3 regions of the Ectothiorhodospira sp. 9100 genome follow, and region 2 is predicted to be linked to each of the others. Evidence: riboswitches for the same ligand, from Rfam matches in the RefSeq annotation. Region 2 holds a riboswitch; each other region holds the start of a gene.
What was found. A riboswitch is a leader RNA that binds a small molecule or an ion and turns the genes downstream of it on or off. The one in region 2 is predicted to bind cobalamin.
Positions count from the first base shown of each region.

Region 1: another riboswitch for cobalamin. It lies ahead of bluB (5,6-dimethylbenzimidazole synthase); the one in region 2 lies ahead of LPW29_RS12115 (TonB-dependent receptor domain-containing protein).
Region 3: another riboswitch for cobalamin. It lies ahead of LPW29_RS04050 (TonB-dependent receptor plug domain-containing protein); the one in region 2 lies ahead of LPW29_RS12115 (TonB-dependent receptor domain-containing protein).

Region 1 is NZ_JAJNAN010000011.1:41,051-51,372, forward strand. Features, by position in the region: gene mfd (transcription-repair coupling factor) at 1-2,519, opposite strand, end outside; gene LPW29_RS05420 (YgaP family membrane protein) at 2,641-2,847, opposite strand; gene LPW29_RS05425 (carbon-nitrogen hydrolase) at 2,957-3,835, opposite strand; gene LPW29_RS05430 (hypothetical protein) at 3,865-4,284, opposite strand; gene LPW29_RS05435 (universal stress protein) at 4,349-5,158, opposite strand; tRNA gene LPW29_RS05440 (tRNA-Leu) at 5,245-5,330, opposite strand; gene LPW29_RS05445 (hypothetical protein) at 5,490-6,191, shown strand; gene LPW29_RS05450 (transglutaminase family protein) at 6,372-7,169, shown strand; gene LPW29_RS05455 (hypothetical protein) at 7,238-7,582, opposite strand; gene LPW29_RS05460 (YaiI/YqxD family protein) at 7,619-8,107, opposite strand; gene bluB (5,6-dimethylbenzimidazole synthase) at 8,202-8,954, opposite strand; cobalamin riboswitch at 9,004-9,205, opposite strand; gene LPW29_RS05470 (ABC transporter ATP-binding protein) at 9,305-9,946, shown strand; gene LPW29_RS05475 (ABC transporter permease) at 9,949-10,322, shown strand, end outside.
Region 2 is NZ_JAJNAN010000044.1:230-10,551, forward strand. Features, by position in the region: gene cbiB (adenosylcobinamide-phosphate synthase CbiB) at 1-705, opposite strand, end outside; gene LPW29_RS12110 (cobyrinate a,c-diamide synthase) at 877-2,166, opposite strand; gene LPW29_RS12115 (TonB-dependent receptor domain-containing protein) at 2,357-4,177, opposite strand; cobalamin riboswitch at 4,339-4,593, opposite strand; gene LPW29_RS12120 (cobalamin-binding protein) at 5,100-6,050, shown strand; gene LPW29_RS12125 (FecCD family ABC transporter permease) at 6,047-7,015, shown strand; gene LPW29_RS12130 (ABC transporter ATP-binding protein) at 7,018-7,800, shown strand; gene LPW29_RS12135 (efflux RND transporter periplasmic adaptor subunit) at 7,912-9,159, shown strand; gene LPW29_RS12140 (efflux RND transporter permease subunit) at 9,163-10,322, shown strand, end outside.
Region 3 is NZ_JAJNAN010000007.1:83,416-93,737, reverse strand. Features, by position in the region: gene umuD (translesion error-prone DNA polymerase V autoproteolytic subunit) at 36-470, shown strand; gene umuC (translesion error-prone DNA polymerase V subunit UmuC) at 482-1,741, shown strand; cobalamin riboswitch at 1,963-2,218, shown strand; gene LPW29_RS04050 (TonB-dependent receptor plug domain-containing protein) at 2,370-4,445, shown strand; gene LPW29_RS04045 (metal-dependent hydrolase) at 4,495-5,151, opposite strand; gene LPW29_RS04040 (DUF456 domain-containing protein) at 5,363-5,842, shown strand; gene LPW29_RS04035 (hypothetical protein) at 5,854-7,161, opposite strand; gene LPW29_RS04030 (DUF2249 domain-containing protein) at 7,158-7,403, opposite strand; gene LPW29_RS04025 (hemerythrin domain-containing protein) at 7,408-7,851, opposite strand; gene LPW29_RS04020 (DUF6746 family protein) at 8,093-8,467, shown strand; gene LPW29_RS04015 (hypothetical protein) at 8,524-8,874, shown strand; gene LPW29_RS04010 (GGDEF domain-containing protein) at 9,461-10,322, opposite strand, start outside.

The DNA.
Region 1 (10,322 bases), on a different contig from region 2:
AGTTCCCGAGCCGCCTTTTCGATGGTTTGTACCTCGTTGTGCAGGTAATACACCTGCCCACCGCGGCGGATCTCCCGCAGACAGGCCTCCTGAATCAGGGCGCTGTTCCATTGGCTGACAAAGGTCTTGATGGTCAGGCGCTCCTCCGGCGGCGTGGCAATGATGGACAGATCGCGCAGTCCCGACAGTGCCATGTTCAGGGTGCGGGGAATGGGCGTGGCGGTGAGGGTGAGCATGTCCACTTCTGCCCGCAGGGATTTGAGGCGCTCTTTATGACGCACCCCAAAGCGCTGCTCCTCGTCGATGATCACCAGCCCCAGGTTCTTGAAGCGCAGATTGCCCTGAATCAGCTTGTGAGTGCCGATGACGATGTCCACACGCCCATCCTCAAGCCCTTTCATGGCCTCCTGGTGCTGTTTCTGAGAACCGAAGCGGGACAGCGATTCGATGCGAACGGGCCAATCGGCGAATCGGTCGCGGAAGTTCTGGTCGTGCTGCTGGGCCAGCAGGGTGGTGGGCACCAGTACCGCCACCTGCTTGCCGCCCTGGATGGCCACGAAAGCCGCGCGCATGGCGACTTCGGTCTTGCCAAAGCCCACGTCGCCGCAGACCACCCGGTCCATGGGACGCTCGGAGGCCATGTCATCGAGTACCGCATCGATGGCGCTGAGCTGATCGGGCGTTTCCTCGAACGGGAAGGCCGCTGCGAACGCGGCATATTCTTCTCCCCGTGCCTGGTAGGCATGGCCTTGACGTGCCGCCCGGCGCGCATAGATGTCCAGGAGTTCGGCGGCCACGTCCCGGGCTTTTTCCGCGGCCTTGCGCCGGGCCTTGGACCAGGTTTCGGTGCCCAGCTTGTGCAGCGGGGCATGTTCCGGGTCTGCCCCGGTGTAGCGGCTCACCAGATGCAGCGAGGCCACCGGCACATACAGCTTGTCGCCCCCGGCATATTCCAGGGTGAGAAATTCCGTTTCCTGCCCGCCGGCGGTGATCTTCTGTAGCCCAAGATAGCGCCCCACGCCATGGTCCTCGTGAACCACGGGGGCGCCAGCATGCAGGTCGGTGAGGTTGCGAACCACCGCGTCCGCATCCCGGGTAGGTTTGCGGCGGCGGCGTTCCTGACGGGCCTTTTCACCGAAGAGTTCGGATTCGGTGAGTACCGCAATCCCACCACCGGGCAGGCAAAGGCCGGATTGCAAGGGACCGATGGTGATGGCGGGCGAGGCGTCTGATGCCAGGAAATCGGCCCAGGCATCCACATGATGCGGGATGATCCCGAAGGGGCGCAGGGTGTCCAGAAGCACCTCGCGACGCCCGGGAGATTCCGCCATGAGCAGCACCCGGCCTGGGAAATCCGTGAGAAAGTCATTGAGCGCCTTGGCAGGTTCAGTCTGACGAACCTGCAGTCGCAGATCGCCATGGGGGCGGGCATCGGCGTCCTGGGCATTGCCCGGGGTATCGTCCTGCACGGACTCGCTGGTCAGGCCCAGTGTGGGCCAGTCGCGCGTACCATTGGCCACCTCCTCCACATTGAGAAAGAGGGTATCGGGAGGGAGGAGGGGGCGTTCCCGGTCGTGACGGCGCTGTTCGTAACGATGGGTTACTTGATCATTAAATGCCTGCGCGGCACTGAGCGTATCGCCGACATGGATCGCCAGGGTGTTGTCGGGCAGGTAGTTGAAGAGGGTTTCCATGCGTTCGAAAAACAAGGGCAGATAGTACTCGATGCCCGCCGGTGCCGCCCCTTGACTGACCTCCCGATAGACATGGCTGGCCTGGGGGTCTCCTTCGATCGCGGTGCGATAGTTCTGGCGGAAGGCCTTGATACCGGCCTCATTGAGGGGGAATTCATGGGCAGGGAGCAGGCGCACCTCGCGGATGGTGTCACGGGAGCGCTGGGTTTCCGGATCAAAGGTGCGGATGGTCTCGATCTCATCATCCAGTAGATCGATGCGATAGGGGGCATCGCTACCCATGGGGTAGACATCCAGCAAGGCGCCGCGCACCGCATATTCACCGTGTTCCATGACCTGGCTCACGTGCTGATAGCCTGCCTGTTCGAAACCTTCCCTGAGTTTGTCCCGGTCGATCCGTTCGCCCTGTTGCAGCATCAGACACTCCGACTGCAGCCAGGCGCGGGGGGGCAGGCGCTGCATGAGAGTGGTGATGGGAATGATTAGAGCGCCCCGCTTCAGGGCAGGGAGGTGGTAAAGGGTTTCCAGTCGGCGGGAGACAATGTCCTCATGGGGTGAGAAGACATCGTAGGGCAGGGTTTCCCAATCCGGTAGGGAGAGGATCGGTACTTGCTCTCCAGCAAGAAAGAAATCCAGTTCCTGTTCCAGGCGCTCGGCAGTCTGGGTGTCTGGTGTGATAACCAGGGAAACGCCACGGTGCCGACGGGCAGCTTCCGCGACAGCCAACCACAGGGCAGAGCCGGAAAGGCCTCCCCACCGGGCAGAGTGGCCGGCGGTGGGGAGTTCAAGTGTATCAAGCGGGTTGGAGAGGCTGTTTTGTGGCATTCGGTATGCGCGCGGCCGTGGTGTGTTTCAACAGGCTGCCGATTATACCGTGCCCTTTTTGTTTACGCGCCCGATCCCCGCAAGTGGGGGATCGGGGTCGCCTGTTGATCCTGTGAGCGAATCAGGCGTCCTTGTCGGAGTCGGTATTCATACCCAGCAAGTTATAAGCCGGGCACCAACCGATGGTGGCGGTGGCCAGAGGAATCAGGCCGATCCAGCCCCAAGGGGTTTGAGGGCCGACAAAAACCAGGGCCAGCAGCACCAGGCCCACCACGACACGGATCATGCGGTCGTTGGAACCCATGTTCTTCATTTCTTCAAAATTCATCTTTAAAACCTCCTTGGGTTGTTACAGCAACCCCTCACTCTAACGGTAAATGGGCGTCGTGTCGTTGATAAGAGTGGATCCAGGGCTGGAAATTTCGCTATGGATCCACTCAGGCGTCACGATACCGCTTGAGCAGGTCGCCGTAGGCATCGATGCGCCGATCCCGAAGGAATGGCCAGATACGCCGCACGGCCTCGCCGCGCGCCAGATCCACATCCACCAGCAGGCAGGCCTCTTCATCGGTGGAGGCCTGATCCAGGTATTCTCCCTGGGGGCCGCAGACGAAGCTGCTGCCCCAGAACTGGCTTCCGGCCCCCACGCCGGATGGGTCGGCTTCAAAGCCCACCCGGTTGCAGGCGGCCACAGGCACCCCGTTGGCCACCGCATGGGCGCGTTGCACGGTCATCCATGCCTCCCGTTGGCGAGCCTGTTCCTCTGCGTTGTCGCACGGGTCCCAGCCAATGGCCGTGGGATAGATCAGTAATTCAGCGCCGGCCAGGGCCATGAGTCGAGCGGCCTCGGGGAACCACTGATCCCAGCAGACCAGCACCCCCAGGCGTCCCACGGAGGTATCCACGGGATGAAAGCCCAGATCCCCGGGGGTGAAGTAAAACTTCTCGTAATACCCCGGATCATCCGGGATATGCATCTTGCGGTAGCATCCGGCCAAGCGGCCATCGCTGTCCAGCACCACAGCGGTGTTGTGGTAGAGGCCAGCAGCACGTCGCTCGAACAGCGAGCCGACAATCACCACGCCCAGTTCTGCCGCAAGTTCCGCCAGAGTTTGGGTGGTCGGGCCGGGGATGGGTTCGGCCAGATCAAACACCCGGGTATCCTCCGTCTGGCAAAAATAGGGGCCCGTGTGCAGTTCCTGCAGGATGATTAGCCGGGCTCCCTGTTCAGCTGCCTGGCGGATGCCCTGCAGGCTTTTGTCCAGGTTGGCCTGGGTGTTGTCGGTGTTGGATTGTTGAATGAGAGCAATACGCATGATGTGGGGTCTGCGGGTTTCAGGTGTGATCAAAGCCGACGTCGGAAGCTGCGCACGGCCAGGTAGAAGTGAAAACAGGCCAATAGCATCAGGCCCAGGCTGACAAGGAATATCCCCCCATAGGCTCCGAACAGGATGAGAATGCCCAGGGTCATCAGGCAGGCACCGGTGGCACCCTGGATGATGAGGCTGTTGATGGGGCCAGCATTCCATGTGGACATGGTCAGGAACCACCACCCCATGGGGATGCCCGGAGCTGAAAAAAGTAGCACCAGTTGCTGGGGTATGCCCCCCAGGTAGCCCACGCCGATATAGACGCCCAGCCCGGCCAGCATCAGCAGCCCCACGCCCACGGCGGCAATGCGATAGGTGGGTTGCCTGGAGCGCAGCCAGGGATGTCTCGCTGGCTGGGGTGAGGCGTTTTTGGGTTGTTTCTTGGCGAATCGCATGGATTGTCTGCCAGGATGAGGGTTCACCCCGGTACAAGGGTGTCTCGGGGTCTGGGACGGGATGTCAGCGCAGGATCAGTAGCGGTGTGCGGGATCTCTTCAGCATGCGCGTGGTCGTGCTGCCCACGAAGAACTGTCGGACCCTGGAATGTCCGAGGGGACCCATCACCGTCAGTTGGATGTCGTGATCCTCCTGATAGGCAGTCAAGGATTCTTCCACGGGACCGGTGCGGACCTCTGCGCGCATGGTGAAGCCCTTGCGTTCCAGAATGCTTTGTGCCGCATGGATCATGGCACGATTGTCGGCGTTATCCTTGCTGACCATGAGTAGATGCCCTGACAGCCCGCTGAGCAGCCGGCTTTGCGCTACCCGGGCCACCACTTTGTTGGCTGCTTCACTGCCATCGTAGGCGATCAGGAAACGCTGCGGGGTGGCGTAATGTTCCGGGACGATCAACACGGGTGTGCCCAGGGTGCGAATGATGGTTTCCAGGTGGCGGCCCACCTGCTGCATGTCGCCTTTGGAGTGATTTCCCTGGCGGCCCACCACCACAATGCGGGCCTCGTGCTGCAGTTCCTGAAGCATCTGGGCAATATCGCCCTGGCGCAGCAGATTGCCCGGTTCCAGGATGCCCTGGCGCATCAGTCGATCCGAGGCCTCGTTCAGGAGGGTCTGGCCCTGTTTTTGAGACAACTGACGTCCTTGCTGTTGCGCCTGTTCCTGGGGGGGCGGTCGAGTACCGGAGGTTTCCGGCTGAGTGCTCACATGGAGCAGCACCACGGGAAGATCCATGCACCGACTCACCCAGGCCGCGTGATCACATACGGATGGCGAAGCGCGGGATCCGTCAATGCAGGCAACGATGTTGTTCATTTGGATCACCTCCAGCGCATCGGTCGGCGGTATCCGGTGAGGCTGCCTGCCGCCGTGGTATCCATTTGGATTGATCCGATGGAATATGGTGCCCGGAGCCGGACTCGAACCGGCACGGCCTGAGGCCGAGGGATTTTAAATCCCTTGCGTCTACCCATTTCGCCACCCGGGCGGGATGATTGCAGGTTCGGTGCCTTACTCACATGATGCACCCGCAGGAGGGCAGTATAACGGCCCCGGCAGGCGGGTAAAAGCAATGGACTTAACCCAGAGCCCCTGATGCCGCTAACCTGGGGTGAGTGCCTTTCATGACTGACCAAGGAAACAGAAGATGAGTGCCAAATCCGAGAGTTTGATGAGGTTGGTGGCCCTGACCCGCGGTAGCGAGGAGGTAGGCCCGCTGCTGGCGGATTACGTACAGCGAAAATACCACGTCAAGGATATATCTTCCTTTATCTCCGGCGATGTAGAGGGGGTAGACGATAAGGAGGCCCTGTACGAGCAGTGGGCGCAATGGATTGAGAACGGTGAGTTGAATCGATTCGTCATTGATGAACCTCCCGAGGACCATGACGATGTCGACAATGGCCAGCCCTTTCAGGATCCCGAGGAGGCCTTGCTGGATATGGTGGAGGCTGAGTCCGAGCCCAAGCGCGAGTCGGCATCCACCCCCACTCCGTTGCACCCGGGGATGATTCCTGAAGCGGCACCAGAGCCAGAGCCAGAGCCGGAACCAGAAGCGGCTCCGGAACCAGAACCGACTCAGGAGCCGGAACCGGAGCCGGAACCGACCATGACACCGCAGGATTCAGACGAGGAAGCAGACATGGCCGCAAAGCCGGAAAGTGCATCGCAGCCCGAGAGCCCTTCAGAGGACCGCGCCTCCGCTGGCAGCCTGGACGCCATCGTGGCATCCATGATCAGTGCGCGCCTGGAGGCATTGCCGCCGCCAGAATCACCTGTTTCGGAGGAGCGCATCCGCGAAATCGTTCGCGAGGAGGTACGTTCCATGTTGAGAAATATGCTGTCATAGATGATGAAAGCACGAGACCTGCCGTCATCCTGCATTCGAGCGTCTGAATGCCGCATGTTCCTGGGATTTCGTCCCCGGCAGAGGAGTACACTGATGAACGGGTGGTGAGCCCGGTCTAGCAGGGTGCCCTGCATCCGGCGGGCGCCCTGTATATTGGCAACGACCCCGGGAGGTCGATCTATGTGGTTGCGGGTGGGTTGTACCCTTGAGATGGACTTCCAGGTGGAGAGTCCCATGTTGTTGCTCATGCGACCGCGTAGCGATGCACACCAGTGGGTGGCCCAGGACCGCTATACTGTCTCACCTGGCATGCCGATCATCGAATATACCGATATGTACGGCAATCTTTGGCAACGTTTGACGGCGCCGCCCGGGCATTTCCAGGTGCAGGTGCAGTCAGAGGTGCAGGTGCCCCACAGGCTGGAGCGAGTGCCGGGAGCGCCGTTTGTGCTGGTGCAGGACTTGCCGGATCATACGCTCATGTATCTGACTCCGAGCCGCTATTGCGACTCGGATCGTTTGGGTCAGCAGGCCGCACAGATCGTGCAGGGCAAGATTCCGGGGTACGATCAGGTGGATGCCATCACTCGCTGGACCCATCGCCACATGACGTATCTCACCTATTCCGATCCTGCTCCGATCTCGGCGCGGGAGGCCATCGAGCGAGGCAACGGGGTTTGCCGCGATTTTGCCCAGGTGGGTATTGCACTGTGCCGGAGTCTGAGTATCCCGGCGCGCTATGTGGTGGGCTATCTGCATCGGTTGGAACCCATGGATCTCCATGCCTGGTTCGAAGCCTATGTGGGCGGGCAGTGGTTTACCTTCGACCCCACTCAGGCGGAAACGCAGGTTGGACGGGTACGTCTGGGGTATGGTCGTGATGCCTCCGATGTGCCGGTGTTCAACCAGTTTGGCCCCTTGGTGATCCCCTCTCGCATGGACGTATTCGTGGAGCAGATCGAGGATCTGACCCACTGAGCTGATCGCCCCCTCCCCTGGGTTGCCCCGTTAGCGAGGTTGTCCCAAGGGCGGCAGCGGGGTGGCATTCACTCCAATGGTTCCACTTGATGCAGCTGCAGACTGCGCCCTTCTTCGGGGGCGTAGTGAAAACGGCCTGTCACCTTGACGGTCTCACCCAGGTGAGGGGCGATCATATCGTCCGGTTCAACCCCCACGCGACGCAGTTGCTCATCCTCGATCCAGTAGTGCAGGGGGTCCTCCACGTAGCGCACCACACCCTGAGTGGTGATCATTTGGCCATCATGGCTGGCGGGTTGGGACGCAAGTACCATCAGGGGGACTTGCGCGGCGGGCTCCTCTCCACCGCAGGCTGATAGCATCAGCCAGGTGGTGGCGGCGGCGATCAGGGGTAGGGAACGGGCGAATCTCATAGGAACTCCTTAAGGAGGGGAGGGTAGGGGGTTGGGTTAAGCCCCGGCGTTTCGTTGCAGCCATCGATCCAGTTGATTGGCAAAGGCTTGCCGGTCACCCTGGCTGAGGGCTGGCGGGCCGCCGGTGTCGACGCCGCTTGCCCTCAGGGTGTCCATGAAGTCTCTCATCTGCAAGCGTTGGCGGATTGTGTCCCGGGTGTACAACTCACCACGCGGGTTGAGTGCCTGTCCCGCCTTGTCCAGTACCTCGGCGGCCAGGGGGATGTCGGCGGTAATGACCAGGTCCCCCGAGGAGATCCGGCGCACGATTTCGTTATCCGCCACATCGTAGCCGGATCCCACCTGTAGGGTTTTGATAAAGGGTGAACGCGGTACCTGGATGAATTGGTTCGCTACCAGGGTGACGGAGATTCGGGTGCGTTGTGCCGCACGAAACAGGATCTCCTTGATCACCACGGGGCAGGCATCCGCGTCCACCCATATGCGAGGGCCGGGGTCGTGTGTGGCGGGTTGAATGGATGTCATTGCACCAGTGTAAACCACATTTCTGTTCAGGATCCCCTGTGATTGCCCTGACTCCCTGCATCCAGGGGGTGAAGCCCCCCTGGATGCAGGGGAGTTAAAGGGGGACTTCAGAGCGGGTTGCCTTGGCCTGGCATGCCCGAACCGCTTTGACCAGGTCGTCATTCGGGGCGGGGGCATGCCCCCAGCCATCCATATGGATCAACTGCTCCAAAGGCAATCGAGGGCGCCAGCCTGCGGCTTCCAGTTCAGGTTTGTCGTGGAAGTGGCTGACACGGCCAATACACAGATAGGCCACGGGGACGATCTCGTCAGGTAGATTCAGTACCTCGCGGATGTCCTCCGGCCGAAAGATGCTCACCCAGCCCACGCCCAGCCCCTCGCTGCGGGCGGCCAGCCACAGGTTCTGCACGGCGCAGACCACACTGTAAAGGTCCATTCGGTGGTCGTGGGTGCGACCAATCACCACCGGGCCGGCACGCTCCCGGTCGCAGGTGATGCACAGATTGATGGGGGCATCCAGAATGCCCTCCAGGCGCAGACTGCGGTAGGTTTCCTGTTTCTCGCCTTCGAACATCCCCGCTGCCTCTTCATTGGCACGGGTGAACGCCTGATGCGCCCGATCCTTGATTTGCGGATCCTTGACGACCACGAAACTCCAGGGCTGCATGTAGCCTACCGAGGGAGCAAAGTGGGCCGCCGTCAGGATCCGGGCCAGCATATCATCGGGCACCGGGTCGGGCAGGAACTGCCCTCGCACGTCCCGCCGGCAGAGCATATTGCGGTAGATGGCCTCGCGTTCGGCCTGTGTGAAACGGTGAGGTTCGTGGTTTGAATCACCAGCCTGCATGTTATTCCCCTTGTTCAAGCAGGTGGGACGGCAGCCCGGCCTTGCTGCCGCATAATGAAGCTGTCGGGCCGGTCTTCTGACTCGGGTTCGTCCCGTGGAAACGCCTTCCCGCGCATGGCAGTGGCATGATGTCTCCGCGGTCCCCCTCACAGCGCTGGGCGCGTTGCGGACTCGGTGATCGTGGATCGATCACCCCACCGCATTCCCGATTCTCCCGTGTAAAAACGGGCACCCGACAGCCGATGATGAATGGCGGGGTGCAGTATAACGGATAGTCTGCCTGGTTCGGCAGGATGTCCCGGGTGGAAACCGGTGCCCCATTTTCCAAAACCTGTCGGTATACTGACCGCATGGATGCGCCTACATTTGCCGTCACCGATGGCCCCCTGCTTCAACTGACTGGATTGCAATCCGATCACATGGGGCCGGTTGATTTGTCACTGGCGCTTGGCGAACTGTTGCTCATCGCCGGGCCCTCCGGAGCCGGCAAGTCGCTGCTGCTCAGGGCTATTGCCGATCTGGATCCCCTTCGTGGCCAGGTATGGCTGGACAACCAGTTGCGGGAAACCATTCTCCCCGCCCTTTGGCGCCGCCAGGTGGGGTATTTGCCGGCAGAGCCCGTGTGGTGGGCGGATACCGTGGATGCGCATTTCACGGGAGTTCAGGACGACTGGCTGGAGCAGTTGGGGTTCCAGTCGGACGTGCGCCAATGGGAGGTGGAGCGCCTCTCCAGTGGCGAGCGTCAGCGCCTGGCCCTGGCCCGGATGCTCGGCAATGGTCCTCGAGTGTTGCTCCTGGATGAGGCCACGGCCAACCTGGATCCTGACAATACTCTGCGCATGGAGTCCCTGGTCAGGAGATATATGACTGAACGACAGGCCGGCACCATCTGGGTCAGCCATGACCATGAGCAGCGCCAGCGACTGGGTGGCCGTCTGCTGATGATGGAACGGGGGCGGCTGGCCGAACCCGCGCTGGAAGCGAGGGCCTGAACATGGAGGTGATACATCTTTCCCCCTGGGATCTGAGCATCGCTACCCTGCTGGTCATGGCCTTGGCGCTGTTGACGAGTCGCGTGGGCATGGGCCTCTCCAAGGGCCTGCTGGTGGCAGCGGCGCGCACCGTGATCCAGTTGCTGCTCATCGGACTGGTGCTGACTACCTTGTTCGAGCACGCTGCCCTGCATTGGGTGGCTCTGATGGCGCTGATCATGCTACTGGTGGCGGGCCGCGAGGTGATGGCACGCCAGGCAAGGCGTTTTCGAGGCTGGTGGGGATACGGTATTGGCACCCTGGCCATGTTCACATCGGCCTTTACTGCCACGATCCTGGCCCTCACGGTCATCATCAGCCCCGCCCCGTGGTGGGA
Region 2 (10,322 bases):
GCCGGCGTTGGGGCTCTTCCACACCGTTCCCTGACGGCGCCAGCAGCGGAAGGCCCGACGCGTGGCCTCAAGGCCGCCTGCGCTCAAGGCATAAGCCAGGGCCGTCAGGCGCGCGGGGAGGTAATTGAGCACATCATCCAGCCGCGCCGCCGCCCAGCCAAAATGCCGGTAGCGGTCATTCCGATAACCCCACATGGCATCCAGGGTGTTCACCAACCGATAGGCGACCACGCCGGGCGCTCCCGCCACCACGAACCAGAAGATGGGCGCGAACACGGCATCGTTGCCGTTTTCCAGCACCGACTCCACGGTGGCCTTGCTGATCTCCTGCTCATCAATATCCTGGGTGTCCCGGCTCACCAGAAAGGCCACCCGCTCCCGGGCCTGAGGCAGATCGCCCTGCAGAAGGGCCGCGCCGATGCCGCGCCCATGCTCTCCCAGGCTGCGCCAACCAATGGCCAGGTACAACAGCAGCAGTTCCACTGCCCAGCCCCAGGCCGGCGCGGTCAACCAGGCGCTGAACAGTACCAGCGGAATCACCAGCCCCGCCACTAACCAGGCCCCGCGGCGCCGGTCGTCGGCATAGCCCCGCCGCTCCGCCGCGTCGATCAGCGCCCCGAAGCCCACCAGGGGATGCCAGCGCCGGGGCTCACCGAGCAGGCGGTCCAGCAGCAGGGCTGCCAGGATGAGGGTGAATGTCAGCATGCAGGTGTCATCTCAGCACTTCGAATGGCCATCTTGGGCATGGTGCCCTCCGTTTCCCCCTCATCCCCGACCCTTCTCCCCCCAGGGGAGAAGGGAGTTTGAGCCCCTCTCCCGCTGGCGGGAGAGGGGTTGGGGTGAGGGCCGCGGCGAGCACACTGCCCCAAGGCTCCCTCACCCACCAAACAATCTCCCCACTGCCTCAGGATTGGAAGGAAAATAAAGATGCACATACGTCGCCGTCAGCCCCCCCACCCGATACACCGGCTCCGACGTCGCACGCCCATTAGGGCACCGCGACCGCGTCAACGGGGTCAGCGGTGACTCCATGGCCGAGTGATGGAAGGTGTGACCCCGCAGGACACCCTCCGGCAACGTGACCTCCTGAGGCCCCAGCGATGCCAACCGCCCCTGCATCCGCGCCGCCCCCGCCAGCAGACCGGCCATCGCCGCCCCCTGCCCCTCCTGATCCTCCAGCCGGTCCAGCAAATAGAGCATGCCACCACATTCGGCCAGCAGAGGCCGCCCGGCCTGTACGTGGTCGGCCAGGTCCCGCTTCAATCCGACATTGGCCGCCAGGGCCTGCATGTGCAACTCCGGATACCCCCCGGGCAGATACACCGCATCCGCCTCGGGCAACCCCTCCCCGGCCACCGGGGAGAAGAACCGCAGATTGGCCCCCATCCGCTCCAGCAACTCCAGATTGGCGGGATAGATGAAGGCGAAGGCCTGATCCCGGGCGATGGCAATGCGCCGACCCTCCAGGGAGCGCGGCACCGGCTCGGCATGACCCGGCTCAAAGGTCACCGGCGGCGGCAGCCCCTCCGGCTTCCACACCAGCTGGGCGGCTGCGGCCTCCAGTCGCGCATCGAGATCCGCGATCTCCTCGGCCTGCACCAGGCCCAGATGCCGACTGGGCAACGCGGCGTCGGCGGACTTGGGCAGATAACCAAAGGCGGTGAGGTGTTCGGGCAGGCATTCCATGAGCATGCCGTAATGTCGCTCTCCACTGACGCGATTGGCCAGCACACCGGCAAAGGGCACATCGGAGCGGAAGGTGGACAGACCATGGGCCAGGGCACCGAAGGTCTGGGCCATGGCGGCGCCGTTGATGGCCGGCATCACCGGGATGCCGAACCGGGCAGCGATGTCGGCGCTGGAGGGTCGCCCGTCGAACAGACCCATCACGCCTTCCACCAGGATCAGATCCGACTCGCCCGCCGCCTCATACAGGCGTTGCCGGGCGTCTTCCTCGCCGGTCATCCACATGTCCAGGGTGTGCACCGGGTGGCCACTGGCCTGCTGGTGGATCATCGGGTCAAGGAAATCCGGCCCCGCCTTGAACACCCGCACCCGCCGGCCCTGGTTACGATGGTAGCGCGCCAGCGCCGCCGTCACCGTAGTCTTCCCCTGACCGGAGGCCGGGGCGGTGATGAGCAGGGCTGGGCAGTGGTGGGTGGTCATGGTCGGCCTCGCAGATTCACATCGTCGCCCTCACCCCAACCCCTCTCCCGCAAGCGGGAGAGGGGCTCATGATCCCTTCGTCCCCCGGGAGCAGCGGGATTCCAGACTCCCCTCCACCTGGAGAGAAGCAAGAGTCCAGACTCCCTTCTCCCCTCGGGGGAGAAGGGCCGGGGATGAGGGGCGGCGGAGGTCACTGTTGCTGGTAGTTTAACGTGACGAAGAAGGCGCGGCCGGGTTGGTTGTAGTCGACGTAGTAGGAAGAATCTTGAGTAAAGTCATAGACACGACTTCGCGTGGTCACGTAATCCTTATCAAGAACATTATCCAGTTTTGCATTCAAGGTCCACTCAGTGGAAATGTTATAGGATGCCCGGAGATCAACAAGCGCAAAACCGCCAAGACGATCCTCATTCTCTTTATCATTGAACCGATACCCCTCCGCTGTCACCGTTGCTCCAACAGAAAACCTGTTCCAGTATCTATCCAGATCCAGACGCCCAGAATTCTCAGGCCGACGTTCCAGCTTTTTCCCCGTATCGCGATCTTCGTGATCAAGATGAGTTAATGCGGCACGGAACGACCAATAATTCACTTCAAGGCCAGCTTCAAGCTCGACACCACGAATTCTCGCGTTGTCAATATTTTCAACAGGAAACACAGGGATGAGATCTTCAATATTCGTCTGGAAGAGCGCCACATCCCCATAATAGTTGCCTGACGAATACCGAACGCCCGCCTCAAAGGTCTCAGAACGCTCAGGCTTAACGTCTTGATTTCCGTACCCAGGATAGTAGAGCTGATTGAATGTCGGCGCGTTGAAAGCGGTACCAACACTGGCACGTCCACTCCAATCGCTGGCAAGTTGAATTCCCAAAGCCATCTGCCCCGTCGTTTCAGTCCCAAATGCCTCGTTATCGTCATGGCGTAAGCTGAGTGCAATGTCGTACTGCCCAACATCGGCTTGCCACTGCCCAAACAACCCCACATTATCGCGACTGGTTTGGGAGAAATCCTCAGAGGCCGTAACACGGTCCTCCAGGTAGTCCGCGCCCAAGGTCAATATATGTTCCTGTCCAATAAAAAAATCATTCTGCAGAGATATTAGGTTTCTAGCCGTATTGAACTGTGAGTGCGAAACGCCACGCCTATTTAACTCATCGCGGCTATGGGCAAGAGATAAGGAACTAAACCACACATCAGTCACTTGACCGCGAAGCCCGAGCTGAGCGGCGCCGTGACTAAACCGATACCAATCTTTTTCGGTGGCATCAAATTCTGTTTCACCTTCAGAATGGAACACCGTAGCAAAAAATTCCGGCCCTTCAGCTATATCATGTGACAAGCTCGCAGTCACCGATGTATTCTCGTAACCGTCCCGACCGTCGTCACCTACCCCGTCCTGAACGTTGATTCCATCAGTTGACGAATGATTAGCTGAGAAGTTGTACCGTGTACTCTCATTCGCCCCCGATACACCTGCGCCAATTTCCCAAGCATTGAAAGATCCTGCACCGAGATGCGCCCGGACTCGCGCCGGCCCATCCCCTTTCTTGGTGAATACCTGTATTACGCCGCCGATGGCATCTGAGCCATAAAGACTGGTCCTTGGCCCGCGCACAATCTCGATACGCTCTATCTCAGATGGAGGCAAAAACTGCCAAGATGCGCCACCCGTGGTTGCTGATCCCATCCGCACCCCATCAACCAACAACAACGTGTGATCGGAATTGGTGCCACGCATGAAAATGCTGGTGCTCTTGCCGAAAGCCCCATTCTGACTCACACCAATCCCAGCCCGCCCTCTCAACAAATCCACAAACTCCTTCGGCTGCAACCGCTCGATCTCCTCCCGGTCGATCACGGTGACGGAGGCCAGGGTCTGGTCGGTGGTCTGGGCTGTGCGGGTGGGGGTGACCAGGATGGGGTCCAGTTGGGCCAACTGTTCCTGGGCGCTGACGAAGGAAGGGATGGCCAGCAGCACGGCTGCCGGCAGGAAGGATCGGGTTTGCATATCTGTGCTCTCCGGTGCGCCGCCCGCGCACCTGTGGTTGGGCCAGGATGCGGCACGAGGAGAGCAGCGGATCGATCAGGCCCGTGGGTGCGTGCGCACCGCAAGGCGAGATCCGCCGGAATGAGACCCGAAAAGACGAGCCGCGCAAAGCCCTCCGCAATGCCGCGTGAACGCATCAGGCCGGTCTCCGGGCTTGCGGACGGGTCATCATCTGACCGGGTCAAGGCACCTTCCCACGCTTGCGCGCAGTGGCTTTCCGCCTTGCCTGGGCTCCTGCTGTGACGTGCAGAAACCCTCGTCTCGCCTACCGTTGCGGGGGCAGCGCCGGACTGATCTGCTGAATCTGGCAGACGTACCGGCTTCCCGTTTCACCAGACGGATGTCAATCATCTGGCACCTGAAGCGAGGCCGTATCATACGCAAACGATTGTGGATATTCCAATATGGACCGCAGGGGTTACTGTCAGAGCAGATGGATATCCATGCACCTGAGGCGCGCCTATTCGGAGCCCCCCCCCGAACGCAAGCCCCAACGCGTCCGGTCTGCCTCCGGGGTGGATTTCTGGAGGCGGGTGTTCGCCGCATGGATGCGGCGGTCAAGCCTACAGGGACGTATTCACGGCGTCCCGCCGCAAGAAATGCGCCCCGGAGGCAGACCCTGTGCACGGCGCAAAGCCCTGGCACCCTGGAGGCAGGCCCTGGGCATACTGCAAAGCCCTGGCACATGGGAGGAAGGCCCTTGGGCACGGGAAAAAGCCCAGGCACACAGGAGGCATCAGGACCATTCGCGGCCGAGGGCCGCTCCTACAAGGCAGCGGACGCTGGCAGGGTTGGATACCGGTGGGTCCGGAGGGTCCTGCAGGTGGCCAGCAACCGCATCGCTGTTATGATGCCTTCCTTTCAAGCGCCCGACCCCAACACCATGAGACGCCCCCACCACATAAGCCATACCCCGCCATTTCCCCGCAAATGGGCACAGATAGCCGCAATTTGCATCCTTCTTATCACCGCTTCAGCGACCACACAGGCTGACGCGGAACCCGTGACGGCCACCGATGACCGGGGTCGGGAAGTGCATCTGGAGGCACCGGCCAAACGCATCATCAGCCTGGCACCGCATATCACGGAAAACCTGTTTGCCGTGGGCGCCGGCGAACAGATCGTCGGCACAGTGAACTACAGCGACTACCCAAAAGCCGCCGAAGACATCCCCCGGGTGGGGAGCTACAAACAACTGGACCTGGAATCCATCCTGGCTCTGGAACCGGACCTGGTGGTGGCCTGGGAGAGCGGCAATGTGCGGGCGCAGCTGGAACGCCTGGAAGCCCTGGGTTACCCCCTCTACTTCAGCAACCCACAAACCTTCGAACAACTGGCCTCCGGCCTGGAACGCCTGGGACGCCTCACCGGCCACCCGGCCGGCGGTGACAAAGCCAGCGCCCAGGTCCGCCACACCCTGGGGGAACTCGAGGGCCGGTATGGCCAACAACCGCCCGTCACCGTCTTCTATCAGGTGTGGGACCGCCCACTGATGACCCTCAATGAGGAACACCTCATCTCACAAGCCATCCGCCTCTGCGGCGGCCAGAACATCTTCGGCCACCTGGACACCCGGGTCCCGCGCCTGAACCGCGAGGTCATCCTGGCCGCCAACCCCGAGGCCATCATCGGCGGCGGCATGGGCGAGGACAATCCGCAATGGGTGGAAGACTGGCGACGCTGGTCCGACATGACTGCCGTAAAGCGAGACAACCTCTTTTTCATCCCCCCCTCCCTGATCCAGCGGGCCACGCCGCGCATCCTGGAAGGCACCCGGATGATCTGCGATTTCCTGGAAACCGCCCGCGAACGTCGCGTGGAGAGCGATGAGTGACGCGCCTGGCGTTCATCCTGGCCATCCTGCTGGGAGGCTCACTGGTCGCCGTGATCACGGCCGTGGCGGTGGGCAGCGTACCGCTCACCCCTGCCGAGACCCTGGCGGTACTGACCGGCGGCGGCGAGCCCCTGCATCGCACCCTGATCCTGGAGTTGCGCCTGCCCCGCACCCTGGCCGCCTTTGCCACCGGTGGACTGCTGGCAGTGGCCGGCGCCTTGATGCAGGTTCTGCTGCGCAACCCGCTGGCTGACCCCTATGTCCTGGGCCTGTCGGGCGGAGCGGCAGTGGGCGCCCTGCTGGCCATGCTCGCGGGCCTGGGTACCGTGGTGGTTTCGGGGTCGGCCTTCATCGGCGCGATGATCTCCACCCTGATTGTCTTCGGCCTGGCCCATGGCACCGGCAGCTGGACCCCCACGCGCCTGCTGCTGACCGGCGTGGTGGTCGCCGCTGGCTGGGGTGCCTTCATCAGCTTCATGCTGGCCGTCAGCCCCACGGAGGAACTGCCCGGCATGCTGTACTGGTTGATGGGGGATCTCTCCCACGCCCGCAGCCTCTGGCCTGCCTGGACGGTGCTGGTGATTGTGGTACTGGCCGCCATGCCCCTGGGACGCAGCCTCAACGTGCTGGCCCGAGGGCCCATGCAGGCAGCGGCCCTGGGTGTGGCGGTGCGACCGCTGGAGTGGACCCTCTACATTGTTGCCGCCCTGGTGACGGCAACAGCAGTGACGGTGGCGGGCAGCATCGGCTTTGTGGGCCTGGTGGTGCCCCATATGCTGCGTCTGGTGCTGGGCAATGACCAGCGCATCATCCTCCCAGCCTCGGCCCTGGCGGGGGGCATCCTGCTCACCCTGGCGGACACCCTGGCACGCACCATGATCGCCCCGCAGCAGTTGCCGGTGGGGGTGATCACGGCGATGCTGGGCGTGCCGGTGTTTCTGTATCTGTTGCACAGGAGCAGGTAATCATGGAGCCCCTCCCCCCCCTACTGGAACTGGTCGACCTCGTCGTGGACATCCCCGGCCGCGCCGACGGTGCGCCCCTCAACCTGGGGGTGCGCGCCGGCGAATGCTGGGGTGTGCTGGGCCCCAACGGGGTGGGCAAGAGCACCCTGCTGCACACCCTGGCCGGACTGCGCCCGGCGCGGCACGGGAGTCTGCGGCTGGAAGGCAAACCCATCCACCAACTCCCCCGGCGTCAGATCGCCCGGCATCTGGGGATGGTCTTTCAGGATCGCCAGGATGGCTTCCCGGCCTCCGTGCTGGAAACCGCCCTCATCGGCCGACACCCCTACCTGCGCGCCTGGGAACTGGAATCCGCCGAGGACTACGCCGCCGCCCAGGACGCCCTCGCCCAGGTAGACCTCACCGGCATGGAAGAACGCCCCATCGCCACGCTCTCCGGCGGCGAGCGCCAGCGGCTGGCCATCGCCACGGCACTCACCCAGGACCCTCAGGTGTTTCTGCTGGATGAGCCCACCAACCACCTGGACCTGCACCATCAGGTGGAAGTGCTGGACATCGTCCGCGGGATGATCACCCAGGGGCGTGGGGCCATCCTCACCATGCATGATGTGAACCTGGCCGCCCGCTATTGTGACCACCTGCTGCTCATGTACCCTACCGGTGAGGCCTGCTGGGGAACCACCCGGGACATGCTGATGCCAAAGGCGCTGGAAAAGTTGTACGGCCAACCCCTGGCCACTGGCGAAGTGGACGGCATGCCGGTCTTCCTGCCGCTGGGGCGCTAGATTTTGATCTTTTCCTTGGCCTTGTCATCAACTGCATTAGTAGAATGAATCCAAACCCATCGCGGCCCCGCCGAATCCAGTCGCACGCCAACAAGGATTTCCGCACCTCCAATGAATCTCTCCCGACCGGTTCGCCGCTTCCTGCCCCTGATCCTCATCGCCCTGGGCATCCTGGGCTTCATCCTGCTCATGATCACCCGCCCGGAACAGCCGCCTCGCGAGGTGGGCGAGCGGTCATGGCGGGTAGACGTACAGCAGGTGGAACTGCAAACCCTCTCGCCTCAACTCACCCTGTATGGTCACGTCACCTCCCCCCGGGCCGCCAGCCTCAGGGCCGCGGTGGAAGCCGACGTGGATCAGGTGCCTGCCGAGGAAGGACGACGGGTCAAGGCAGGCGATACCCTGGTGGAGCTGGATACGCGCGAACTGGACCTGCTGGTGGACCAGCGACAGGCCGACCTAGATGAACTGCGGGCCCAATTGCGCGCTCAGGAGCGCAGCCATGTCCGGGATCAGGAAGCCCTGGAACGGGAACAGACCCTCCTGCAACTGGCCCAACGCGCTCTGGAACGGGCCCAGAACCTGGAACGACGCAACGTGGGCTCCCCCACCGCCGTGGACGATGCCCGGGGGGCCCTGGAGCAACAGGCCCTGGCCTTGGCCAACCGCCGACTGGCCGTGGACGACTTCGAGACCCAGCGGGAGCAGATCCAGGCCCGCGTGCACCGCGCCGAGGCACTGCTGGAACAGGCACAACTGGATCTGGAGCGCAGCCACATCACGGCGCCCTTCGACGCCCGCATCTCGCAAGTGCAGGTGGCACCAGGAGACCGGGTGCGCGTAGGGGATGCCCTTGTCGCCCTGTATGACCTGGAGGCACTGGAGGTGCGCGCCCCCATACCTGCCACCTACATGCCCCGCGTACGGGCGGCCCTCGATGAGCAGAGCACACCAGAGGCCACCGGACATGTGGATGGTCTGGAAGTCCCCCTCACCCTCACACGACTGGCCGGCGAAAGCCCCACAGGAGGGGCCGGCGTGGAAGGCATCTTCCGGGTCGACTCCCGGGCCGGAGAGATCCCCCTGGGCCGCTTCATGACCGTGCGCGTTTCCCTGCCCGAACAAACGGACGTGATCGCCCTGCCTTTCGAAGCCCTGTACGGCCTGGACCGCATCTACCGACTGGAAGAGGGGCGCATGCGCCGTATCGGCGTGGAACGCCTCGGCGAGTGGACCGCCCCCTCGGGTGATGAACAGGTGCTGGTCACCAGCCCCGAGTTGTCCAGCGGAGATCGGATCATCGTCACCCGCCTGCCCAATGCCATGGACGGGCTCCGTGTCAGCCCCGAAGGCGAGTGATCCATGACCCGTTCCCGAGGTGTGATCGGTTTCTTCCTGAGCCATCCCGTGGCCGCCAATCTGTTGGTGGTCCTGATGCTGCTATCCGGATCCTGGGCACTGCTCAAGCTCAACACCCAGTTCTTCCCCACCTTTGCCCTGGACTTCGTCACCGTTCAGGTCGCCTGGACCGGCGCCAGCGCCGAGGATGTGCAGCAGGGCATCACCATTCCGCTGGAACAGGAACTGCGCACCGTGGACGGCCTGCGCAACCTCACCTCCACCTCCTCCCTGGGGGTGGCCAGCATTTCCCTGGAATTCGAATCGGGCACCGACATGACCCTGGCCACCGACCAGGTCAAGGATCGGGTGGCCCAGCAGCGCAACCTGCCCGAGGCTGCCGAAACCCCGGTGGTCACCCGGGTGATCCGCTATGAGCCCATCGCCCGACTGCTGATCACCGGCCCGGACGACCTGCGAGAACTGCGCCCGCTGGTGCGGGATCTGGAACGCCAGTTACTGGATGCGGGCATCGCCCGCATCGAATTCACCGGTCTGCCCGAAGAGCAGATGGCCATCCAGGTACCCACGGCGCAAATGCTGGACCTGGGCATGTCCCTGAATCAGATCGGCGAGCGCGTGGACGATCTCTCCCAGGACCTGCCTGCGGGCATGGTGGGTCGCGACGACACGGCCCGGCAACTGCGCAGCCTGGACCAGGGTCGTGAGGCCATGGATTTCGCGCAGCTGCCATTGCGTTCCGAGGCAGAGGGCGGACTGATCCTGCTGGGTGACGTAGCCGAGATCGAGCGCCGCCCCCGGGACAACCAGACCTTCGTCCGCTACCAGGGCCAACCCGCCGTGGAACTGGCTCTGCAACGCACGGAGAACGACGATGCCCTGGAGGCCTCCGGATTGCTGCTGGACTGGCTCGACTCGGTGGAACACACCCTGCCGCCGGACGTGGAAATCCATATCTACGATCAGTTTTACGAGCCTCTGGTGGAACGCATCGGGCTGCTGCTCAAGAATGGTGCCGGTGGCCTGCTGCTGGTACTGGGCATCCTGTTCCTGTTCCTCAATGGTCGCCTGGCACTGCGGGTGGCCCTGAGCATCCCCGTCTCCTTTACTGCCGCCTTCCTGGCCCTGTGGGCCCTGGGCGGCAGCATCAACATGATCTCCCT
Region 3 (10,322 bases), on a different contig from region 2:
TGCTGGATAAATCATCAGTATTCCTGGAGGCACCCATGCCCGTTTCCCTGCTGGGCCGCGCGGGCCCCGGCCAGCCATTGGCGATTCCCCTGTTCCTGGAGCGCGTGTCCGCGGGATTCCCATCGCCAGCTGCGGATTTCGTGGAGCAGGCTCTGGACCTCAACGAGCTGTGCATCCAGCGCCCGGCGGCCACCTTCTTTGTCCGGGTGGCGGGGGAATCCATGATTGAGGCCGGCATCCAGCCAGAGGATGTGCTGGTGGTGGATCGATCACTTAAGGCCCGGCACGGGGACATCGTGATCGCCAGCGTTCACGGCGAGATGACCGTCAAGGTGCTGGAGCTGCGGCCCCGTGTGCGTTTGGTGCCCCGTCATCCGGACTATGCCCCCATCGAGGTCAGCGAGGACTCGGATTTCGAGGTCTTTGGTGTGGTGACAGGGGTCGTGCGCCGGCTTGCGCGCCAACCGTGAGCCGGGTTGGCATGTTTGCTCTCGTGGACTGCAACCACTTCTATGCCGCCTGCGAGCAACTGTTTCGCCCGGATTTGCGCGGTCGTGCGGTGGTGGTCCTGAGCAACAACGATGGGTGCGTGGTGGCTCGCTCCCCGCAGGCCAAGGCCCTTGGTATTGCCATGGGCGTGCCGGCATTTCAGATCCGCTCGCTGCTCAGGCGACACCAGGTGGCGGTCTTCTCGTCCAACTATGCCCTGTATGCGGATCTGTCTGCGCGGGTCATGCAGACGCTGGAAGGGTTGGCACCGCAGGTGGAGGTCTATTCCATCGATGAGGCCTTCCTGGACCTGGATGGCCTGCAACACCGGGATCTGGAGGCCTTCGGACACGAGGTTCGGGAGACTGTCCAACAGTGGACCGGGATCCGCACCTGCGTGGGTATCGCGCCCACCAAGACCCTGAGCAAGCTGGCCAACGCCATGGCCAAGCGGGATCCAGGGACCGGGGGTGTAGTGGTACTGAGCGATATTCGTCAACAACTGGCCGTCTTCTCGATGCTGCCGGTGTCGAAGGTCTGGGGCGTTGGGCGGCGGCTGGAGGCCCGCTTGCAGGCCCTGGGTATCCACACGGTCGCACAGCTGGCCCAGAGCGATCCGGGGTGGATCCGGCAGCATTTTTCCGTGGTCCTGGAGCGCACGGTGCGGGAACTGCGCGGGGAGGCCTGTCTGGAATTCGCCCCTGATAGCGAAGCACGCCAGCAGATCCTTTGTTCTCGCTCCTTCGGCGAGCAGATCACCTGCAAGCATCGGATGCGCGAGGCTGTGAGCACCTATGTGGCCCGTGCTGCCGAGAAGCTGCGCCAGAACGACCGCCTGGCCCGTCAGGTGAGCGTGTTCATCCAGACCCCGCTGTATCGCGATGATCTGCCCCGGTACGCCCGCACCGCCACCGGAACCCTGGTCGAGCCCAGCCGGGATACCCGGGATCTGAACCGTCTGGCGCTGACCGTGCTGGACGAGCTTTGGCGAGACGGGTTTGCCTATGCCAAGGCCGGGGTGATGTTGAGCGACCTGTACGCCCCCGGTCAGTGGCAGACCGACCTGTTTGCTCAGCCACGCGACACCCAGCGCAGTGATGCACTGATGCAGGTGATGGATCAAATCAACGGGCAGGGCAGGGGGCGGGTATGGCTGGCCGGTCAGGGTATTCACCAGCCCTGGGTGATGAAGCGCGGACGACTCTCACCCGCTTACACCACGTGTTGGAGCGATCTGCTGCGCGTTTATTGACATCCAGGACGCGCAGCTCGATGTGCGAAAACAGCAACTTGGGCGGCTGCTCCGGGGCCTCTCGCCCGAGCAGGGGTCAGAAAGACGTTCTTTTTTTGTCAGCGTCTGCTTGTGGCGCTCTTAGCACCCTACTTCATCGGCATTGCGAGGGATCAACTGCATCCGTTGCGCGAGTCCAGCTGATTGACCTTTTGCAAATAGGTCTTCTTTCCATTCGTGATACCCTCCGCCGCGCCATAGGTGCCTGCCGGGATTTTCTCCTCCGGTGGGTTAAACGGGAAGACCGGTTCAATCGTCCGATGATGATCAAGCCGGCGCTGCCCCCGCAACGGTAGGTGGGTGGTTGCAGACCCTGATGAGCCACTGCGAAGTCCTCGTCCTCCAACGGCGGGTTTCGTGGGAAGGTGGACTGCGACCTTGAGGCATCGATGCCTCAGACCCACAAGCCCGGATACCGGCCTATGGCGTACCCGAGTACCGCGGGGCGCGGCAAGCCGGGGTGGGCGCCGAGTGCGCGACACCGTTATGTGGTTGTGTCCTGCCTGATACTGCCTGCCTTGCTGACTCCCCGCGGCCCATGGACCTTCCATGCGCGCACGGGGTCGTGCGCGCCCAGGAGTCAGCTTCAATGAGTGATCGAACCCTGATGACGGCGCTGATGAGCAGTGCCACGACCTTGTCCTTGCTTGTTGCCGGGTCTACAGCATCCGCCGAGGATTCTGCATATACCCTCCCGAAGATGACCGTGACGGCTGCCACCCGCACTGAGCGTAGGGTCGAACGCACGCCGGCCAGTACGCAGGTCATCTCCGGCGAGGCGGTCCGGCGCAGCGGGGCGACCATGCTTGACGAGGTGTTACGGGCCGAGTCGAGCCTCTTCACCGGCTCGGATGGCAACGCCTTTTCCATACGCGGCGGCGGCCGGGCCGACATCATCTACCTGATCGACGGTCGCCGTGTTGCCGGCACGTCCGGTCGGGGCGGGGAGTTGAACCGCCTGCCGGTCAGTCACATTGAGCGGATCGAGATCGTCAAAGGACCGGGCAGCGTGGTGTACGGTGCCGATGCCCTTGCCGGCGTGATCAATATCATTACCCGACGTCCCAAGTCCGGGTTTGAGGGGGGCGTGGGGGCCCAGGTTGGAGTACCCGCCCATGCTGAGGGTGGTCAGCGTCGCCACGGTGCGTTGTATCTGGGGGGCGGTACGCCGGATACCCGAGTGCGCCTGTTTGCTGACGTCATGGAACGGGATGCCTATCATGAGCGGGCCACGGGAAACGTGGATGCCCGGCCGTTCGTTGATGTGGCCCCCTACGACTTTGATCGGGATCACCGGGAACAGGCAGACGTCTATAACCTTCGGGCCGGGGTGAACCACTGGGTGACAGACAATCTGCAGGTTGAGATCGAAGGCGGATGGATGCAGGAGGAGCGGCAGACACGGTTCCTGCACGATACGCCTCCTGTCTCTACCGGACTCGCGGAAAGTGGTGAAACCGTCAAGGCCGGCAGTTTCCCCGCCCGCCGCAGCGAAGACAGTGGCCGCCGGGATCTGGCGGCGAGCGCCGATTGGCTCGTTACCGACGCCCTGGAATTTCGGTATCAGATCTACGAGAGCCGGTTCAACCTGGATCGCTCCAACGCCTTTCTGGATCCAACGGGCTTTGGATTTGTCTCCTCATCCGAGAGCGAATTCGGCCCACGGGAGGTCACGTTTAAAGACCGGGTCAATGACTTGCTTGCCACTTGGCGGCCCGGTGCAGACCATACTGTACTGGCCGGCTTTGAGCACAAAAAGCAGATCTATCAGGACCACGAACCCCGGGCAGAGCCCAGGTTCAGTCAGTGGGTCGGCGGTGTTTTCCTGCAGCATGAATGGCAGGTGAACGATCGCCTGGATCTGGTCTATGGCGCACGACGTGATGAGACTTCCGCCGAGACGAATAGTACCTCCCTGCAGGTGGGCGGCGTTTACCGCTTTGCCCCGCAGGCGCGGTTGCGTTTGCAGTATGCCGAGGGTTTCAAACTACCTGAATTGCGGTCGTTCCATGTGGATACGCGTAACCCGCGGGGGATCCGGGTGCTGGGTGCCTCCGTGGTGGATGCGGCCGCTGGCAAGGACCGCCATGAATTGGATCCAGAGCGCAGCCGCAACGTCGAGATGGGTTTGTCCGGGGACGTGCCACTGACCGGAGCCACGGCTGCAGGTTATGACATCGGGCTGTTCTACACCGAGTATGAGGATCGTATTGCGCAGGTCGGTGGATCCGGCGACTACCGCACCTTCAAGAACCTGGACAGTGCACGCGCCCAGGGAGTTGATCTTGATCTTGGAATCATCTTCCGTCCAGACCTGGAACTGCGGCTATCAGCCACTTATCTGGACGCCATTGATCGCGGTACCCGGGAAAGACTCACCGAGGCGCCGAAGTGGATCGCGTTGGCCAAGGCTGTCTGGACGCCATCCAAAGCCCTGAAGTTGCAGCTGCGAAGCCGGTATGTGGATGAGATCCATATGGGCCAAGATGCATGGGATGATGCTTATACCCTCACAGGCCTTGATGTGCAGTACGCACCGGACACCTGGGGTGGGGTGGTACTCCACGGCGGGATCGACAATCTCTTCAATCGGGATAATCGCTCCTCGTTGTATGCGGACCCGGGGCAGTTTGTCCGGGTGGGGGTGAGGTACGACTTCGAATGAGTGTGTCAATGGTGAGTGTTGACGACCACAAGAGCGTACTGGTTCGGTGTCAGAACGAGGCCAGCCATTGCAGCAGTTCCTCGGGGTAGGGCAGTAGCCAGATCAACATTCCCAGGAGCATGCAGGCAGCGATGGAACCCAGTGGAAAGTCGGGCTGCAGGATCTTGAAGGCAGAGCCGAAGGAGCGCTTGATGCGGGCGTTGTTGATGTCAACGCTGTAGAGTTCGTCCAACAACAGGTGGATCACGAATCCTAGAAAGATGGCAACGCCCTGCAGCCAGACCACCAGGACATCGGCCATCAGACACTGCAAGCCCACGTAAACCCATCCCAGGCTCCAGCATAGACCGACCACGAGGCTGTGGCACAGCCCCCGGTGTCGGCTGAGGCGCTGGAAAAGCATGGCCAGGGGATAACGCACCACAAACCAGGCCAGCAGGGCCAGAGCCAAGATCTCACAGCCGATTGGCTCGATCTGGGGAAGCCAGTCCACCCGGTGATTGTAGGAAGCGGGCAGGAGTGCAATCACCGCGGTGGCAGCCACCAACGAGAGCGCCCCAAACAGGGCCCGCTGGGGGCGTCCGCCATCCACGTCGATGTCGGGCAGAAGGGTGCCGGCCACCAGAAAGAGCATCAGTCCCAGGGACTCCCACCCATCAAGTCGACCTGTGGCCAGGGTGGCCCCGGCCAGTCCTGTCGCGAACATTCCTGCGACACTTACATGCGTTGCGAAATTGGCCATTGAGTATTTGTTGTTATTAAAAATCACATTCATTCAGAATGTTATCACTAAAGCTGAATGAATGGACAGAGGTGATCAGAGAGGAGCAAGGCTTAAGCCAATGGCCGCGTCGTTTCACCGATTCGAAGGTATTGGGCTCCTTTCTCCCCTTGAAGCCCTGCTAAACTCCTCGCCCATGGATATTTTTGCCTGGGTTCTTGCCGTTGTACTGGTTGTTTTGGGCGTTGTCGGCCTGGTGCTGCCCGCGATTCCCGGGCCGTTGGTGTTGTTTCTCGGGCTCTGGGCGGCGGCCTGGGCAGAGAGTTTCGTGCACGTGGGGCTGGGCAGCTTGCTGGTGCTGGCGGGCATGGCGGGTCTGGCCTCGCTGGCCGATTTCGTGGCGGGCGCCTTTGGGGCCCATCGTTACGGGGCCTCGGGGCGCTCCGTGATCGGAGCCACGATCGGCGCCGTGGTGGGTCTGTTCTTTGGGTTGATCGGCCTGCTCCTGGGGCCGTTCATCGGCGCGGTGCTGGGGGAGTTGTCTGCCCGTCGGGATCTGCTGGCGGCAGGCCGGGCCGGTTGGGGTGCCACCCTGGGGCTCATCCTGGGCACGGCTGCCAAGGTGGCATTGGGCCTTGCCATGGTGGCTCTTTTTCTGGCGGTGCGATTCTTCTGACTGACTGGCCTCTAGTTTGCGGAGGGCTTCAACCGACGGTGCCAGCACCTGAATTGTTGGGCACCCTGAGCGAGATTCCAGGTGAGCAGCCCATTGGAGGCGGCCAGCAGGAGCAGGGCTGGCACGAACAAACCCGACCAGAACAACGCCCCCACAGTGCCGGTCAGGGCCAGCCAGTGCAGGTACAGTTGCCAGCGGGTGAGCTTGAGGGGGATCACCTCGTGCATGTTGGGGATGGGCGCGCGCAGGTTGCCGGTGCTCAGGCGCTGGTTGTTCAGGTGCAGCCACACCAGAAAGGGGACGATCTTGTAGAGCATGCCGTTGATGATGGACATGGCAAAGCCGGCCAGGAACAGCCAGACAGGCAGGAGCATCAGCGGGCCACGCGGGGGCCAGCCGGGCAGCAGGTGAGCCAGGGCCCACAGAGCGATGGCCGCCAGCAGGGCGATGAGCCCGGTGCGCCAGAAATACACAGTGACATCGGCGTTACGGCGGCGTCGGCGGGACTGCAGCCACAGGGTGACCACGGCAAAGGCCGCCAGGGCGATGGCCAGGGCCATGCCCATCAGCAGGGTTAGCCACTCCGGGAGGTGCAGCCATGCTGGCAAGGTCAACAGGACCAGCAGACTGAACACCACCGGGGCATAGCCACGGGCGAAGAGGCGGGGATATTCCGGGGTCATCTGGAACATGGGCACCACCTGATAGGCCACGGCGGCGATCAGCAGGGCGATCCACCCGAACAAGGCCCAGATCAGGTGAATGTTCGTCAGGTAGCGGGGCAGGGGCCACCCCTGGCCCAGATGGCCGCTGGCGAGCCAGCCGCCAAGCACCATGGCCATCAGCAAGGAGATCACCGCCAGCCAGAGTCCGGTGAGGGTTGGCCCCCGGGCCCGGCTGCGCGCCAGGCTGATCAGGGCACCCAGAATGAAAAGTGCCACGGCGCCCAACACCAGCATGCCTCCCAGCATCACGGCCCAATGAGCCTGAGTTGCCAGGCCAATTCCCAGAAACGGTGTGCCCAGGGCCAGCAGTCCATGGGTGACACGGCTGGTGAGCAGATCTTTGGGTAGCGGGGATCCTGCCACCACCGGGAGCAGTTGCTGCATGGCACCGAACATCACCATGGCCAGATAACCCAGGACCAGAATATGGGTGGCACCGATCAGGCCGGGCATCCAGCGGGAGAGCAGGGTCTGAGGGCCCAGCCAGAGCATCAGCAGTGCGAACAGCACGGCGAACAGGGGCGCCGTGATCATGAACTGCAACGGTACCCAAAGAGGTGGGGTGCGATCCAAAGACAGACGGGAAAGATTCATGGAGTGCCGGGCTCCGGGCCGTCGGCCCGCCAGATAAGGATCTCAAAGGGGACATCCGGCGGGGTGATCACCCGGTGGGCAAAACCCATGTCCGCCAGCATCGGGTAGAGGGGAAAGGGTTCGCGCCGGTGCTTCATGTGCAGCACATCCCCCGGGGCCAGGTCGGGCAGCCTGTCCAGCACCTGCTGCAGGGGCTCTGGAGGGGGTAGACCGCGAACGTCCAGGATGTAGGTGGTGCCCATGGGGTCAAGCCGGTTCCAGGGTGCGCACCTGGTCCATGAGATGGTCGCGCCCCGCGCTCAGGTGCTTGTCGGCCATGGGGTAGAGGATCTGTTCCTCCTTGACGTTGTGGAGCTGGATGAGCGTCATGAGGGTTTCGATGTTGCCCAGGCAGGGATCCACCGCCCGCCGGGCCAGTGTGTCCTGCACGTCAGTGAGCAGAGCGCGCATCTGATCGTGTTCCCGGCGCATGACCTCGGTGGGGCCGCCGCTGCTGCCCGTGAAGGTATCGATGGCAGGAAACAGCAAGGTCTCCTCGCGCTGCAGGTGACGCTCCAGGTCGTGATGGAAGCGTGCGCAGGCGGTTTCGGCGGCGGGCCAGTCCTGGTCAGCGACCGCGCTTTCCAGGGCGGCAAGGCGATGGTCGCAGTCGCGGTGGTCGTGGGTGAAAAAGTCCTGGATGGTCTGCATGGCGATGCCCCGTGGATGTGTCAGCAGGATGGCGTATCGTTACGTTAGCCAACCGCTGAGGTATTTGAACTTGACCCGGATCAAGGCGGCTGGTGGGGATCAATCAAATAATACAATAAGAATCATTATTGATTGCATTTGATTTCAGTTCGGGTAGAATCCAACGTGACTTTGCGCTTCCCTCCGGGGTGGATTCACCCTCGGAACCTTTTCATTCATTGTCCGTTCAATGGAGTTTCACATGAAAAAACACCTCATGATGGCCACCCTGGCCTCCGGTATGTTCCTGTTTTCCTCTGCTGCGCTGGCCGAGCGGGTGGAGCATTATGAAGGGGAGTCCGTCGACAGCCTGGAACAGGCAGTGGAAAACTTCGTGGAACACAATCGCAAGCTGGAGGCCACCTTGGCCGAAGACGAACTGACTCTGGAAGATGTGGCGTATATCCACGAACTGACTTATACGCTGGAAAATGCCCTGGAACGCATGAATCAGGATCTGTCAGCGCTGGCCGTTACCCTGGAAGAAGTGCATTTGGCATCGGAAGTGAATGACGTGGACAAGATTCGAGAAGAAGGTCGCAAATATCTGGAGGTGGCAGACAAGATCGTTGACTGATCATTGATCCCGGTACTTGCCCCTCCATCTCCCGGGAGGGGTAAGTACCTGAATCCGTGACGAAATCTCGCCTTGAGCAGTCGCCGCGCCGGATTCTCACCGCCCATGCGGGGCTGGCACTGATTGGCGAGGCGATTGCGGCATCCCGCCTGGATCAGGCGGTGAAGTCGATGGGATCTTACCGGGGCGCCGACCATGGTCAGGCGCTCAGCACCTACCTGGGGTTGCTCACCCTGGGCAAAAGCGACTTTGAAGCCGCCGAGGGAGTCCGCAAGGATCCATTCTTTCTGTCCTGCATGGGCTTGAAGCGCGGCCTGTCGGCAGCGCGCTTGCGTCAACGGATGGATGCCTCGGCCATGGGCTATGCCCGCGCCCTGGATCGGGCCAACCTGACCTTCCTTCAGTAGGCGAAGGACCCAGTGACGCCGTTGTCCTGCGGCCACGTGGCGCTGGATCTGGACCTGTTGCCCAGGACAACTCGGGCACCCACAAGGAAGGCGTGGGCTACTGCGGGGCGGCGCTGTAGTGGTGCCAGGTCTGTTTCATGAAGGTGGGCATGCGGGCACCGTAGGCAGGGAGTTAAAGGGGAGGGTCAGATATCGTGGAGGATTGTCGCGAGTCTCTGACCCGGCAGCCCTTGACCTTGGTCAATCCTGCTGGGTAGCAAGGCGGGGCTCTCCTTCGGGCCAATAAACCGGGCGGGTCTTGTCACTCGTTGCGCCGCGACGGGAATAAGATGTCCGCCAGGGTGGGCGATGTGCGGGTCGCGCCCACGATCACCGTGCGTATCAGCGGCTGCTCCCGGCCGTTACAACCTGTACCTGGGCGCCGGCTTTGACGGCTCGCGGCTCAACCGACTGGCGCTGGATAACGCCAACGAGGCCGACATCCTGGAATACCTGGATGGGGCCTTAAGCCACGTCCTGCTCAGTTCCGCTCCAGTGCCAGGGCCACCCCCTGGCCACCACCAATGGGAAAAGGGGTCTGTCCCCTTTATTTCTCGGGGGCAGGGGGCATGTCGTTGGTGGAACGCACGCAATTCTTGCCTGCTCGTTTGGCCAGATAGACGCTGTCGTCCGCCAGTTTGATGAGGTCATCCGGGTCTTTCATGGCTGGGCTGCGCACGGCGACGCCAATGCTGGCGCTACCCTGCCAGGCATCATGGCCCGTGGGGACCCTCAGGGCGGCCACCGCATCCTTGATCTGCTCGGCGATGTGCATGGCGCCCTGATACGGGGTGGCCGGGCAGAGGACCAGAAACTCATCGCCGCCCAGCCGGCAGACGATGTCATCGTTGCGAAGCGCGTGCTGCAAGGTCCTGGCCAGTTCGATCAGTACCCGATCACCGGCCTCATGACCGTGGGTATCATTCACTTCCTTGAAGTGATCCGCGTCGATCATCATGCAGGCCAGGGGTTTCCCCAATCGGTCGGACTCTTCCCACAGGGCCTCCAGGTGCTGCATGGCGTGGCGCCGGTTGGGCAGGCCGGTGAGCACATCCGTGCGCGACAGCACTTCCAGCTGGCGATTGGCCTCCGAGAGTTCAAGGGTGCGGGCGGCCACCCGGGCCTCGAGGGACTGATTGAGGTGATCCAGTTGTCGGTTGCGTTCCGATACCTGGGCAAACAGGTGGCTTACGGCTGTCAGCAACGGTTCGACGTATTCATGGCTGGTCTTTTCAACGTCGGCATAGGCCGCTTCAGGGGCGGCGCCCTCGCGTATGGCCTCGATCTGCCGGGCCATGTGCTGATCCTGGCCCAGAATGTGGAAGGCCAACCAGTGGACCAGATAGTCAAGAAGATGTTTGCCAGCCAGGGGGTTGTCTTGAATGAGGGACTCATGCAGCCGGGTGACT